Regions from separate parts of the Paenibacillus germinis genome, predicted to be linked through region 3. Evidence: riboswitches for the same ligand, from Rfam matches in the RefSeq annotation. Region 3 holds a riboswitch; each other region holds the start of a gene.
What was found. Region 3 has a riboswitch for cyclic di-AMP ahead of GC102_RS09740 (CAP domain-containing protein). Riboswitches for the same ligand answer to the same signal wherever they lie in the genome.
Positions count from the first base shown of each region.

Region 1: linked by a shared signal. The riboswitch ahead of GC102_RS32770 (C40 family peptidase) and the one ahead of GC102_RS09740 (CAP domain-containing protein) in region 3 are both predicted to bind cyclic di-AMP.
Region 2: linked by a shared signal. The riboswitch ahead of GC102_RS06770 (hypothetical protein) and the one ahead of GC102_RS09740 (CAP domain-containing protein) in region 3 are both predicted to bind cyclic di-AMP.
Region 4: linked by a shared signal. The riboswitch ahead of GC102_RS26910 (C40 family peptidase) and the one ahead of GC102_RS09740 (CAP domain-containing protein) in region 3 are both predicted to bind cyclic di-AMP.

Region 1 covers NZ_WHOC01000168.1:26,344-29,741, forward strand. Annotated here, with positions in the region: gene GC102_RS32760 (M1 family metallopeptidase) at 1-811, shown strand, start outside; gene GC102_RS32765 (hypothetical protein) at 887-1,705, shown strand; cyclic di-AMP (ydaO/yuaA leader) riboswitch at 1,875-2,013, shown strand; gene GC102_RS32770 (C40 family peptidase) at 2,017-2,493, shown strand; guanidine-I (ykkC/yxkD leader) riboswitch at 2,616-2,718, shown strand; gene sugE (quaternary ammonium compound efflux SMR transporter SugE) at 2,807-3,127, shown strand; gene GC102_RS32780 (hypothetical protein) at 3,221-3,398, shown strand, end outside.
Region 2 covers NZ_WHOC01000028.1:221,813-225,210, forward strand. Annotated here, with positions in the region: gene GC102_RS06760 (FAD-binding protein) at 1-261, shown strand, start outside; gene gdhA (NADP-specific glutamate dehydrogenase) at 322-1,692, opposite strand; cyclic di-AMP (ydaO/yuaA leader) riboswitch at 1,955-2,091, shown strand; gene GC102_RS06770 (hypothetical protein) at 2,179-2,565, shown strand; gene GC102_RS06775 (PH domain-containing protein) at 2,962-3,398, shown strand, end outside.
Region 3 covers NZ_WHOC01000047.1:24,182-27,579, reverse strand. Annotated here, with positions in the region: gene GC102_RS09750 (RnfABCDGE type electron transport complex subunit D) at 1-534, shown strand, start outside; gene GC102_RS09745 (DinB family protein) at 646-1,116, shown strand; cyclic di-AMP (ydaO/yuaA leader) riboswitch at 1,239-1,371, shown strand; gene GC102_RS09740 (CAP domain-containing protein) at 1,377-2,027, shown strand; gene GC102_RS09735 (phosphotransferase family protein) at 2,254-3,045, shown strand; gene GC102_RS09730 (DUF5050 domain-containing protein) at 3,234-3,398, shown strand, end outside.
Region 4 covers NZ_WHOC01000144.1:61,395-64,792, reverse strand. Annotated here, with positions in the region: gene GC102_RS26920 (glycerophosphodiester phosphodiesterase) at 1-438, shown strand, start outside; gene GC102_RS26915 (MgtC/SapB family protein) at 510-1,190, shown strand; cyclic di-AMP (ydaO/yuaA leader) riboswitch at 1,269-1,427, shown strand; gene GC102_RS26910 (C40 family peptidase) at 1,430-2,320, shown strand; gene GC102_RS26905 (hypothetical protein) at 2,503-3,162, shown strand; gene GC102_RS26900 (stalk domain-containing protein) at 3,159-3,398, opposite strand, start outside.

The DNA of each region.
Region 1 (3,398 bases), on a different contig from region 3:
AGAGCTAGAACGTGTCGTTGTTCACGAGATTGGACATCAGTTCTTCTACGGACTCGTAGCGAGCAATGAATTCGAAGAAGCTTGGCTGGATGAGGGCTTTACCTCCTATGCGGAGGATAAAGTCATGGAAGCGGAGTACGGGGTGTCCCCTAATTTACCTGTCGAATCCAGCTTTATTACATCTCCACATACTCTACAGCAGAACTCGTGGGCCTATACGGGACATGATCAATACGCAGAGAATGTGTACACACGAGGTAAGCTCGTGCTTAAAGCCATTGAGAAGCAGGTTGGCAGCAAAACGATGGACCGCATTATGCGCACTTATTTCCAACGTTGGGAATTTAAACACCCTTCTACAAAGGACTTTCAGAACGTTGTCGAAGAAGTGAGCAAAACGAAGTGGGATGATTTCTTTAATCAATATGTATATGGCGCCATGATGATGGACTACACCGTGGAGAGCATTCGCGTCAAATCCGTGGGCAGCAAAGGGGCAGAGTCCTACGAAAGTGCCGTTCTCATCTCCAAACGAGGCGGCAATTCGCCCGAGGTGCCGATCCAGTTCCATTTCTCTGACGGCACAGTGCTTGATAAAACATGGGACGGGAAAGAAAGCAGTATCGAATTCAAACTAACCCACAAGACTCCTGTAGACTGGGTTCGAATTGATCCTAATTACTCGCTCGTGCTGGAAAATAAACATATTAATAATTTTATGCAAACGCAAGTGAATACCAAGTGGAAAATCCGCCTAAATCTCGGTCTCATTCAATTCCTGCAAGCCATTTTCGGCTGGGTCGCCTGGTAAGCGGCTAAAGCAAAACTCTAGTGCACATGCTTACGAAGAAAGTTTTCCTACGGAAAACTCTTAGGAGGGACAACTGTGGCAACTTATATCAAGTCTGGCTTCAGGGCGGCTTTACGGCAACCTTTCGCCACGATCGTCTTGTTCCTGTATCAGATGGGCTGGGGCATCCTGCTGTATAAGCTTGTACAGGGTGTTCTCGTCCCTCTCATGCACCGCTATCCTGGTGGCGAGCAACCGAAGCAAGCGCTGCAGCTATTTCTAGCTGAAGGACAGTTCCAACTTGTCAAAACCGATCTTAGCCATTCCTACCTTTGGTGGCTGGCTGCTCTACTTGTTGTTCGCATGCTGCTCACTCCAATATTGAATAGCGGCGTCTACTACTCGCTGACCCATTCCCAGCAAAATGCCGGCTATCGCTTTTTCCGAGGCATAAAGGAGCTTATGCTCCCATTCCTAATCGCATATGTCGTTCGAATCTCGCTTTCTTTGCTGCCGCTCATATGGCTGTTTCCTAAAGCGCAAAAACAATTCGCACATACCACATCGTATGAGCAAGCGGCCCTCCAATTACTGCCTTGGCTTCTCGGCATGCTCGTCTATGGCTTTCTCTTACATCTTCTTTTTATGTACGTGCAGTTCGCGATTGCTGCCAAACTTGGCATTTTATCCACCGTCATCACTTTCGTTCGCTCTTTGCTTCCTATTATCGGGCTTGCACTTATCCTCCTAATCGCCTCAGGACTATTGGCAGGGGTCACAGTCACTGCAACTTACATTTGGGCAGGTCTGGTAGCACTAATCATTTATCAGCTCTTTCCGCTTTTCCACATTTTCTTCCAAATGTGGGCCATAACTTCCCAATATCAGCTTCTATCTGCCAAAATGAACGGCTAAGTGCATATAAATAAGCTGAAATTAGCACATTTTCTTCTCCCCCCTTGCAAAAGGGGCTTTTTTTTGTTTATTTCCCTAATAAACTTGCATATTTTAATGAGTAGACTCATAGAAAAGGAGGATTTTAAATGTTTATGACGAATTACAAGGACTAGCATCAAAAAAAACCAAATATTTCATGCCGAATTCCTCATTTCTTGGGGAAACGGGGGAACCACACCGGGTGAATTGATCTTGCAAGACAGGGATCATAGGGAACCTTCAACCGAACCCTCCAGCTAACCTCGTAGGCACCGGAAGGAGACAAGCAGTTGAAAAAGATTGTTGCTCTTGTTTTTAGCCTTGTTTTGTTTTTGAGTATCGGTTTAGGAAGCGTGTCAGCGGCCCAATCCACTTTGGATGAAACGGTTGACGGATTGCTCGGAATTCCGTACAGAACGGCAGGAACAACCACAAAGGGCTTTGATTGCTCTGGTTTTACCTCATACGTTTTCGACAAATTCGGCATTGATCTTCCTCATAGCTCATCATCTCAAAATAAAGAAGGCTTCTGGGTTGACAAAAAAGATCTTCGTAAAGGTGATCTTGTGTTCTTTGACACAAGCGGCGGCAATGGCATTTCTCACGTTGGTATCTATCTTGGAAACGGTGAATTCATTCACTCTGCTTCCGATGAAGGTATAGTGAAAAGCAAACTTAGCCAATCTTATTACGCGAAGCGGTATGTATCAGCCAGACGAGTTCTGTGGGATGATATCTACAATCAACTAACTGCTGAATCCAAGTAAACTCTGCAAGACTCATGAATAAAGCCCGGACAAGCCCCGCTCGAAAGAGCAGCTTTCAGGGCTTTTATTCATTTGCAAATCTTGTAACTTGACATCGTATGTTAGCCGTTCTATAATAACGGCATATTGTTTTCTAGGGTTCCGTGGCGTTCATCGTCAGACTGGTCCGAGGGGAAACACGCAGCGAATACGCTGTGGTCACGGAGGGGAAAAAGCCCGGGAGTCATATCGCTTTAGCGATATAACTTCCAGGCTTTTTCCTTTTTTGCGGCATAATAGGTACGTATAAGAAATTTAAGAGGAGTGATTCATCATGGCATGGTTATATCTCGTTATTGCAGGTGTATTTGAGGTACTTTGGGCGATCTCGTTGAAATTTTCGAATGGTTTTACACGTTTAGTTCCTTCCCTCGTCACGATCGCAGGGATGATTGTAAGTTTCTATTTTTTAGCGGTAGCAACAAAAACTCTCCCTATAGGCACAGCATACGCGGCTTGGACCGGAATTGGTGCTGTCGGCGCGATTATAATCGGCACCCTCTTTCTAGATGAACCCATTAGTTTAACAAGGATCTTGTTCATGATTCTGATCCTAGTTGGCGTTCTCGGCCTTAAATTTACTTCTGGGCATTAGAGATTTTGTATAAATCGTTCCCTATCTATGCAGATTAATCCTTACAAGGATGGAGGAGCGTTATGATAAGAATGTTTAGGAGGGAAACTTAACGTGAATACACCTGATGATATCAATCGAAAACAGAATCGTGAAGACGGATTCCTCGTAGAGGGGTTAGAAGTTGACTCCGATGTTAACGAGGATCGCAACCGAGAGCTGCAATTGGACGATTCGTTTCAATATTGGTACCGTAACGTTGGTTACTGGGTTCAGCAAAAGGAAGATATAA
Region 2 (3,398 bases), on a different contig from region 3:
GTTGCTATTCATTTTACGTGGAAACCGAATTGGGAGTCAGTCAAACAAGTGCTGCCGATGATCGAAAAGCAACTTGCGCCCTTCCGGGCTCGTCCTCATTGGGGGAAGCTGTTTACCATGCAGCCCGCTCAGTTGAAGCCGCTCTATGAGAAGCTGCAAGACTTCCGACAACTGCTCCTTCATTGTGATCCACAAGGAAAGTTTCGTAACGACTTTTTGAATAAATATTTGATCGAAAAACAAACGTCTTTATTCCGATGAAATGAACCGGAGCAAAGACGCTTGTCATAATCGAATTATTCTAGATAATTGCTATTTTCCCTAAACAACACCTTGAGCAATCATGGCGTCGGCCACTTTTGTAAAGCCTGCAATATTGGCACCTACAACAAGATTGCCCGGATGCCCGTATTCCTCTGCCGCTTGGACAGCGCTTTTGTAAATATTTTTCATAATCACATGGAGCTTATCGTCCACCTCATGGAATTGCCATGAGTATCTCATGCTGTTTTGAGACATTTCTAGCGCTGATACGGCAACACCGCCTGCATTCGCTGCCTTGGCCGGTCCAAAAAGCACACCTGCCTGCAGGAATACATCAATCGCTTCCAAGGTAGATGGCATATTCGCGCCTTCCCCCACCGCTATTACTCCGTTGCTTACAAGGATCTTCGCCGCATCCTCATTAATCTCGTTCTGTGTTGCGCTAGGAAGCGCAATGTCGCATGGGACGGACCATATGTCGTTACAACCCTCATGATAGGTTGCGGTCGGATGCTCCTTTACATACTCGCTGATTCTCTTTCTCTCAACTTCCTTCAACCGTCGAATCGTGTCTAGGCAGATCCCTTTTTTATCATAGATATAGCCATTGGAGTCGCTGCAAGCAACGACCTTAGCGCCTAGCTGTATCGCCTTTTGCATGGAATATATGGCCACATTGCCGGAGCCGGAAACTACTACGGTGCTGCCCTCGAAGCTAAGGCCCTTGGATTGCAGCATTTCATTCACAAAGTAAACACATCCATACCCAGTCGCTTCGGTACGTCCCAAGCTGCCTCCATAGATGATCCCTTTTCCTGTCAGTACACCAGCCTCGTGAGCACCGCGAATTCTCTTGTACTGACCGAACATGTAACCAATTTCGCGTGCGCCTACGCCAATGTCTCCTGCCGGAACATCAGTGTCCGGACCCATATATTTATAGAGCTCTGTCATGAAACTTTGAGTAAAGCGCATGATTTCATTATCGGACTTTCCTTTAGGATCGAAATCGGAACCGCCTTTACCGCCGCCGATCGGCTGGCCTGTAAGGGAGTTTTTGAAAGTTTGCTCGAATCCAAGAAATTTAATAATGCTAGCGTTAACGGAGGGATGAAAACGCAACCCACCCTTGTACGGCCCAATCGCACTGTTAAATTGAACACGAAAACCACGATTAACTTGCGTAATCCCTTGGTCATCTACCCATGGCACGCGGAAAGTGATTAAGCGCTCTGGTTCCACGATCCGCTCAAGAATACCTGATTTCATATACTTCGGATGCTTTGAGAGAACCGGGATCAGCGACTCTAAAATCTCCTTCACAGCTTGATGGAACTCATACTCATAAGGATTACGTTTGACTACGGTTTCGTAAACGACATGTACATATTCCCTTGCAACTACCTCATTATCCACTTGAACAATCACAACCTCATCCACCTTCACAATCAGTTATATTAAAAATGTCTAATAGTATAGTTTTACCTTATCCTGGGCAATTGAGCAATTAAAATTTACATGTCATGTAAGCTTACCTAGATGTGTTAATCAAGTGCTCATTTGGTATGAAATAAAATAACATGACATCCATGCTCCGTTACTAGGTACAAGACTGATGACATAAAAAATATAAGTAAATATTACTATTGTTTCTAGATATGTATTGGGGTAAATTGATAAAATAAGAATGAATCATACTACGCTTAATTCTTTAGATTAAAGAAGCGGGGGAACCAAGTTTTCTGGGGTGAGTACACTTTTTAAGTGTTAGGGTTAGCTTTCAACCCGAATCCGTCAGCTAACTTCGTCAGCGTGGAAAGAAAATGATAGAAATATTAAAAGTGTCCTTTATATTTTAGGACTCTATTCCCTCGCTTCCTTTTTTCGTTCAAGAGAAAAAAGGAGGAATTAGACATGTTTATTAAGAGAGTTACCAAAGAGGTGAAGAAGCTTTTTCAATTGAAAAGATCAAACACTTCTGTACAACGTCAAGATGAGATTCTTCACTTAAAGCGACGGCTGGAGGAGTTTGACATTCAATTTTCGAATTTGGCGTATCGGCCATCAGGTGTCGAAACACAGGCTTTATTGGAAATAAGCAAAACAGTCGGACAAAACAATGACTTGCTAAACCAACTAAGTTCGGAAAGTGAATTAGCAGTTCAACAATTACTAGCCAATCGCGTCGGCATTTCCCCGAAAATTTGGGAGGAACATCATAAATTTATCGTAACCATGGCTCATATTTTTGGTGGTCCGTATCCTTGTCTCAGAGAGTACATCAGAAGCAGTATTATATGATGGTTTCTAGCCGAAAAACAAAATTAAAAAGCAGCCTCTGCGAAGAAGCTGCTTTTTAGTATTGCATTAGTCGGTGATCTATGACTCTCTTATCCGGCAGTTTCATCAAGGTCTTCGTTGTAAGCCAATATTCCGCGTTTGTAAGTTCTAACAGCACGCAGCCAATTCGGATCGGTCCGGAAAGTTTTAATGCTATCGCCTATTGTGACTTGTAATTTGAGAATAGAATAAGAGCCTTGAAATAATCAGGAATCATATCACTCTAATCACTGCAATCCAACTACTTATGTAAAATCTACCATTAATGTATAATAGGGTAACACTAAGGATCGGTTTTTCTAAATCCCGAGTTGGATACCGACTTATCCTTATTTCCAAAATGAGAGGATGATTCCATTGTTCAAGAAGTTTGCGGCAGATGCATTAGGTTTAAGTGATATCGGTAAGGTAATTAGTCCGAGTGATTTCGACAAAGTAGATTCAGATGATTATGTCATGCATGAGGATGGCGAGAAGATTTTCTTCATCATTAAGTCGAAGAAAGACGAATACTGCTTTACCAACCTTGCCCTAATCCACCTTGATGGAGATAGTGCTATTAGCAGCAAGCGTATGCTGAAACGTTACAGCTACCACACAAATGCAATTTCCAAAGTGTATTTGGAAACTGCAGGAACTATCGATCTTGACGTCGAGATCAAGTTCATTATCGGTGACGTCAACTTCTCGATTGATGTGGACAAGAAGCAAATTGAGCAGATCAAAGACTTGTATAAAGCCTTAATTAAGATTTCCGAGACGGTAGCACATAACGAGGACTTGTTTGGTTACGC
Region 3 (3,398 bases):
GCTATTTTGTCAAAACATTTACTTGTCCATAAGAAAAAACCAATCTTCAACCCAGCGGCTTTCGGACTGCTTCTGTCCATCCTTTTCTTTCGAACAGGACAGAGTTGGTGGGGCGCATTCGGGGATATTCCCACATGGACAGTCGTGTTTCTGTTAATTGGCGGATACATGGTGACGAACCGGGTGAACAAATTTCCACAAGTTTTTTCATTTCTAGGAACGTATTTCATCTTATTATTTATTATGGGGATTATTGATGTCGGAGACGCCACTGACGCACTTCGATCACCTTTTATCAATGCTTGTCTTTTCTTTGCTCTTTTTATGCTAACAGATCCGCCTACTTCACCAGCTAAATATAAGGAACAAGTCATTTTTGGCACACTTAGTGCGATCGTGGGTGCAGTAATTTATGGCATTTTTGGAGGTTTGATGTACTTATTTATAGGATTGCTTATCGGGAACTTATACCACTTACTTGTACCAAAGCTTAGGAACGCCACTATCATAAAGCCTGGCAGACTAATTAAATGAGGGATTATTTACATGCGAACAAATGTGCTGTATATTTGTTCGTAAGGAAATACAGCACAATTATAAAACAACTAGGCATGAATTATTGAGAAGTTTAAAGGAGTGTTAATCATTAACGGAACAGATCTTGTTATATTGAACTTGGAAGAAGTCCGACGTAGAAGTATTAAAGTGTGGAGCGTTATTCCTCTAACTATGCTGGATTGGAGGCCTGATGCCCAAGCCTTAAGCATTAAAGAAATGATCCGGCACATATTGGACAGCGAGCATTATTATCATCTTGCAATTCTTAACAGTGGAAGTTTGTCTTCATACGATTCTCCTTTTGACAATCGGGAATTTTCTTCGGTGGAGGATGAACTGATATTCGCACAAATGTACAGAGAACAATTCTTGAATACCGTTAAATCGTTCACCCCTGAGGATTTGTCAAATATTAAAATTAATCGAAGTGACGTAGGGTATGTTCGAACTTTAGGAGATATGTTAATGAGGATCGCATACCACGAATCCGTTCACACCGGGCAACTGTTGGATTATATGCGAACGGCTGGAATCGATCGGCCACGAATTTGGGATTAATGAGCTAATATTTTGGTCTAAAAGTAACGGCTGATACCGCTTGCAAAATATTGTTGGAAAATTTTGAGTCATGTTCTCTATGATTTCACATGTTACAATTTGTGAGATCCATATGGATCAAATAACTCAGAAGGCCGAAGTTTCATGTGAAGCACGGGGGACCCATTATTTGGGGTGAAGCCGCGACAGCGGCCGGGTGATTACTCTTTGATCCGAATCCGACAGCTAACCTCGCAGGCCGCAAAAAGGAGAGGTTTATTTTGAAACGTTACAAAAAGCTTGTGGTTACCGGCGCAATAGGATTGAGCGTCCTCGTAGGTTCGAGCGCGGCAATGGCCGCACCAGCAACCCATACGGTATCAGGTAATGATACAATGTGGTTAATATCCCAGAAGTATGGCATAAGCCTATCTTCGCTTATTAAGGCAAACCCTCAGGTTGCCAACCCGAACGTGATTTGGTCTGGTATGAGCCTCAACATTCCTGGCAGTACGAGTACAAATGCAGGTACTAAAACGCCAGTTACGACTGCGCCATCCCAAACAACTTTTGCTAGCCAAGTCGTTAACTTAGTTAACCAAGAACGATCAAAGGCTGGACTGCGTCCATTAACCAGCAATAGCGCACTTACCACCATGGCTTTGGACAAAGCGAAGGATATGTACAACAATGGTTATTTCGATCATACCTCGCCGACTTATGGGTCGCCTTTTGATATGATGAGCACATACGGCATTCGCTATTCCTACGCAGGTGAAAACATTGCAAAAGGTCAACAAACGCCTGAAGCTGTCATGAAAGCTTGGATGAACAGCACGGGTCATCGTCAAAACATTCTAAGTCCTAACTTCACCCAAATCGGTGTTGCTTTTTACAACGGCGAATGGGTACAGGAATTCATTAGCAACTAACGTAGCAACATTTGTCAGCAGAATATTTTAAGTAAAACCAGCAACTATTTGTTGCTGGTTTTTTCGTTTTTTGAATTCACCTCTCGGTTATGAGCATATATAACTAACTACAGTAAATAGAAATGTGCCCTCATTTTCAATTATATTTCCATATTAAGTAATTTGTAATAGAATGAAGCGAATGAATGTTCTAAGTGAAATTTGGGGAAGGGTTGAGGTGTCATTAATGTATCCAATCAATTTAGACGAAATACCCAATGAAATAAATGATTATTTAGGTGCCATTAAAGAAATCAGATTTCCAAGACAGGGTCATACATCTGATGTAGCAATAATTGAAAGTTCACGAGGTTGTTTTGTTATAAAAAGAGCAAAAGGTGAACAATATTGTTCCTGGTTATCTAAAGAAATTGATGTGCTATATAGTCTACATAACACGAAGTTACCTATTCCCTCTGTTTATCAGATTGTGCAACAAAAAAGTGAGAATCAGTCTTGGGCATTGCTGCAATTTTTTGAGGGGGAAACTTTAAGACATGTATTAAATAAAGAGAAAAATACGGATAAGAAGCATGAAATGATATTCAATTTTGGTTTAACCTTGTCACAAATTCACTCAACTCCATGCCCCAAGGAATTAATTAGAGATACGATTTGGTTGGATGACATGTTAGTACATGCGGAATATAATCTTAAACATTTCTCGGTAGATGGAACTGCAGAGTTATTAGAACAATTGAAGAACAACAAGCCCCAACCATTGAAAAGCACACTAATTCATGGAGACTTCACTATTGATAATGTATTAGTTCGTGATGGGAAAATAATAAGTATTATTGACTGGAGTGGAGGAGCGTTTGGCGACCCAAGATATGATATATCTTTGGCAATTCGCCCCAAGCCTAACGCTATTGAGACTGAATCGGGGATTCATACTTTCTTTGAAGGATATGGAATTAAGATTTTAAATAAAAAGGAATATGAATACTTTGAAGACGGACTTTACAGTTTTTTTTAATGTAGTATTTGGGTGTAAGTGGTTCTGAAGAAAAATTGCAAATAGGAAGAGAAACTTATTTCTTGTCTACTCCGTCTAATTTTAAACGTAACATTCAGAGTGAGTAGTGGTAATTGGCAGCTTTTAGTTTTACCTTTTCTTCGTGTCAGGTCTCATCGATACCAGTTGAGGAGATAGGAGAGTTTTCTATGTTTATAAAGATAAGTCTTTGCCTCAGCGCGATCGTCATAGGTTTCTCCTCATCAGGGCTGCCGCAGGTATCACAAGCGTCTTCTTCATCGGATTTAAAAGTGAATTATCCCCTTTTTCCCGTTACCGTGAACGGCACAGCCATGGATGTGAGTCACAGCGAG
Region 4 (3,398 bases), on a different contig from region 3:
GTACCCGATTCCATCATGATTAACGTGGAAATCAAAAACTCGTATGACGGCAGAATGGAGCATAAGCTTGTTGAATTTCTGCGCAGACGTAACCGATTGAATAATGTCATCGTTTCGTCTTTCGACCATAAGTGTGTCAGAAGGATCAAACAAATGGAATCGGAAGCCAAGATCGGTCTTTTGTATCAATCCAAATTGCTTGATCCTACCGCATACGCACGCAGTTTTGATGTGGAGGTGTACTCGCTTCATCCTTACTTTCAAATGTTGGATGCCGAGGATGTGCTGAAGGCGACTGAGAGCGGGCTTTATGTCTACCCTTATACAGCAAATGAAGTAAATGATCTGCTGCATCTAACCGGGTTTGGGGTTTCGGGTATTATTACGGACTTCCCTGGAAGATTAAAAGATTTGTTGCAAACGCAGGATTCCAAGTGAAAAATTTCTATGCGAAGCCCCGGTTTCCGGGGCTTTACCTTTCATTTTATCTTTAGGAATGGGGACATGAAATGAGTCTTCTTGTTTTGGAGAAACTAGGGATGGCGCTGTTATTAGGTCTGTTGATTGGGATTGACCGTCAACTCAAGCATAAACCATTGGGTATGAAAACGAGTATGGTGATTTCGGTGGCTAGCTGCTTAATCACTATTGTATCGATAGGAGCCGTTCAAAAGTACTCCATCCCTGGATATACGAATATGGATCCTATGAGGCTAGCGGCTCAAATCATTAGCGGGGTAGGCTTTATTGGGGCTGGCGTTATTTTAAGACGAAGTAATGAGATTATTTCTGGACTTACGACCGCGGCATTGGTATGGGCGGCTTCCGCTCTTGGCATCGCAACGGGAGCAGGATTTTATCAAGAGGCGACTTTGGCTGTTATTCTTATTATTTTCGCTATCAATCTGTTTCCGATTTTTATCAAGCTGCTTGGCCCACAAAAGCTGAGGGAGAAGGACTTGGCGATCAATATTATTTTCAGTCCTGAAGGGGACATGTCCACACTTATCGATCAAATCAGCGAAGAATACATGAAGGTGAAACATATCAAAATTAAGGACTTGAACGAGAACCAACAAATTCAGTTGGTCATTTCCACAGCAGACAAACATCGTACGACAACTGTCTACAGCAAAATCAAGAAGATCAAATATGTGCTCGCAGCCGAAGTTGAAACGATAAGCAATTAATACGTGAGGCTATCCCGTGGAAACAATTACCACTATACAAAAGTTGAAACTAATAGACCAACTATGCTAGTCTAACATAGACAAAAAATGCCGAATCTCGGAGCAGCAAAAGCTCTGGTACGGGGGACTTCTTTATTTGGGGTGAATGAATGCTCAGCTGTTTAATAAACTGAGCGCGCTAGGGAAACCTCTTCCCGAACCCGTCAACTAACCTCGGAGGCTTCAAGGAGGAACAATTTTTGAAACTTTTTACAAAAAGCTTTATTTGTTCATGCGCACTTGTTTGTGCGGCAGTATCTCTGTTTTCCGCTCCCTCGGTTCAAGCCGCATCATCTACATCCACTGTGAAAGTCCAGGTCAACGATGAGTTGATTCAGTTCCCGGAAGTACAGCCATTTATTGACAACGCAGGAACGCTGCAAGTTCCACTGCGAGTACTATCTGAGAAATTGGGTTATCAAGTAGGCTGGGCGAAGCAAGAAAGCGACATCGTGGTCACGTTGATCAACAAGCAGCAGACGATTCAACTGACAACCGACGAGAAGCAAGCGATTGTGAACAGCAAGAAGATTAGTCTGGAAAGCAGTCCGACGCTTTATCAAGGTAATACGTATGTACCCTTGCGATTCATCACTGAAACATTCGGTTCTCCGATTGAGTGGAATGAAGCGAATCGTATCGCGATTGTGAATGTCGATGGCAAGTCGCACAAGCCAGCCTGGATTGCACCGCCACCAGCACCAGCTCCAAAGGTAGCAGCGGTAGCTAAACCATCCGTGTCTGATCAAATCGTACAAACAGCAAATACGTTCATGGGGACGCCATACGTTTGGGGAGGCACAACACCCGGAGGGTTTGATTGTTCCGGATTTGTGCGCTATTTGTACGAAGCTAAAGGCATTGATCTACCCAGAACTTCGGTCCAAATGTACGATGAAGCAGGAACCAGGGTTACGGACTTGAAGGTTGGGGATCTTGTGTTTTTTGCAGCAGGCAGTGTAAATCACGTTGGTATTTATCTGGGAAATGATCAATTCATTTCGGCGACAACGTCTAGAGGTGTAAGGATAGATAGTCTCGCCAGTTCATACTGGGGATCCAGATATGTGGGAGCCAAAAGAGTTCTGTAAATAAGCCGTGTGATGAAAAAGGATTAAATTATCGAACATTTGTTTTCTATGAATCTTTCGAATGAAAGCATAGAAGGCAGATGTTCTTTTTTTGCGCGAAATATTGCGATTTTTATCGAAATTTTATGGTTTTTAGCCTATAATGAAGAAATGTTTGGAAGAAAGCAGGTGACACGAACGGCATGCAATTAAGTGTCTGGAAAAGTTGGTTTTATAAAAAAAGACATTCGAATAAAGCAAATAGCATGTATATCGTGGAAAAAGGTCCTGCCATACCAGAAGAGATTCGGGGAGTCATTGATCGATTTTTTCTTACGTATAATCATTTCAAAGGGGCAAGAAGTCTACAGACGGATACGTTTATTAAAGAAGTCTTTTACGCAACGAAACAGGATCCGAAGGATCAAAGGACAATTGAAGAGATGGAAGCTTATATTCAGCAGAAAAATGTGCATCGATTGCGATTGAAATCCTTTGTTATTGATGAGTATCTTAGTATTGGCGAGAAGGTTTGCATGATTGGTGTAACAAGGGAATTCAGTAATAATCAGAGAAATCGCGTGCTTTATTTTCTAATAAAAGAGGATCAGTCTTGGCGCTTTCATCATATTGCAAGGTCTCACCATGGGAAAGTTCTAGATAAGTTTCAAGTGAATGAGCAAACGGGGTTCGTGGTTGGGAATGAAAAAGCCGCTCTCCTCTTTCTGACACACTCCGGGTCTGCCGATGCATCCACCTTTATATTGGGTGATTATGTGCATGTGGAAGGTTATTTGGAAGTGGAGCAAGAGGTGAGCAGCCAACTGTATTACCGAATCGTACGAATGAATCGCGTGCACTAAAAGCGAAGAGAGACCCGATAAAGCTGTGGATCCCACTGGATCTGTCCGCCTAAGGATTCAATAATGGCTCTTAAGGGCATGTAAATATGACCATCTAGTATGGTAGGTGCTTCAGGGAGTATGACAGATTGCCCATTCACAGTCATCATGGAATGATCTGGCCGAAGCTCAAGATTAGTAGAACCATGATGAACAGTTAATGTACGGGTTGTCCCGTTCCATTCGAATTTGGCGCC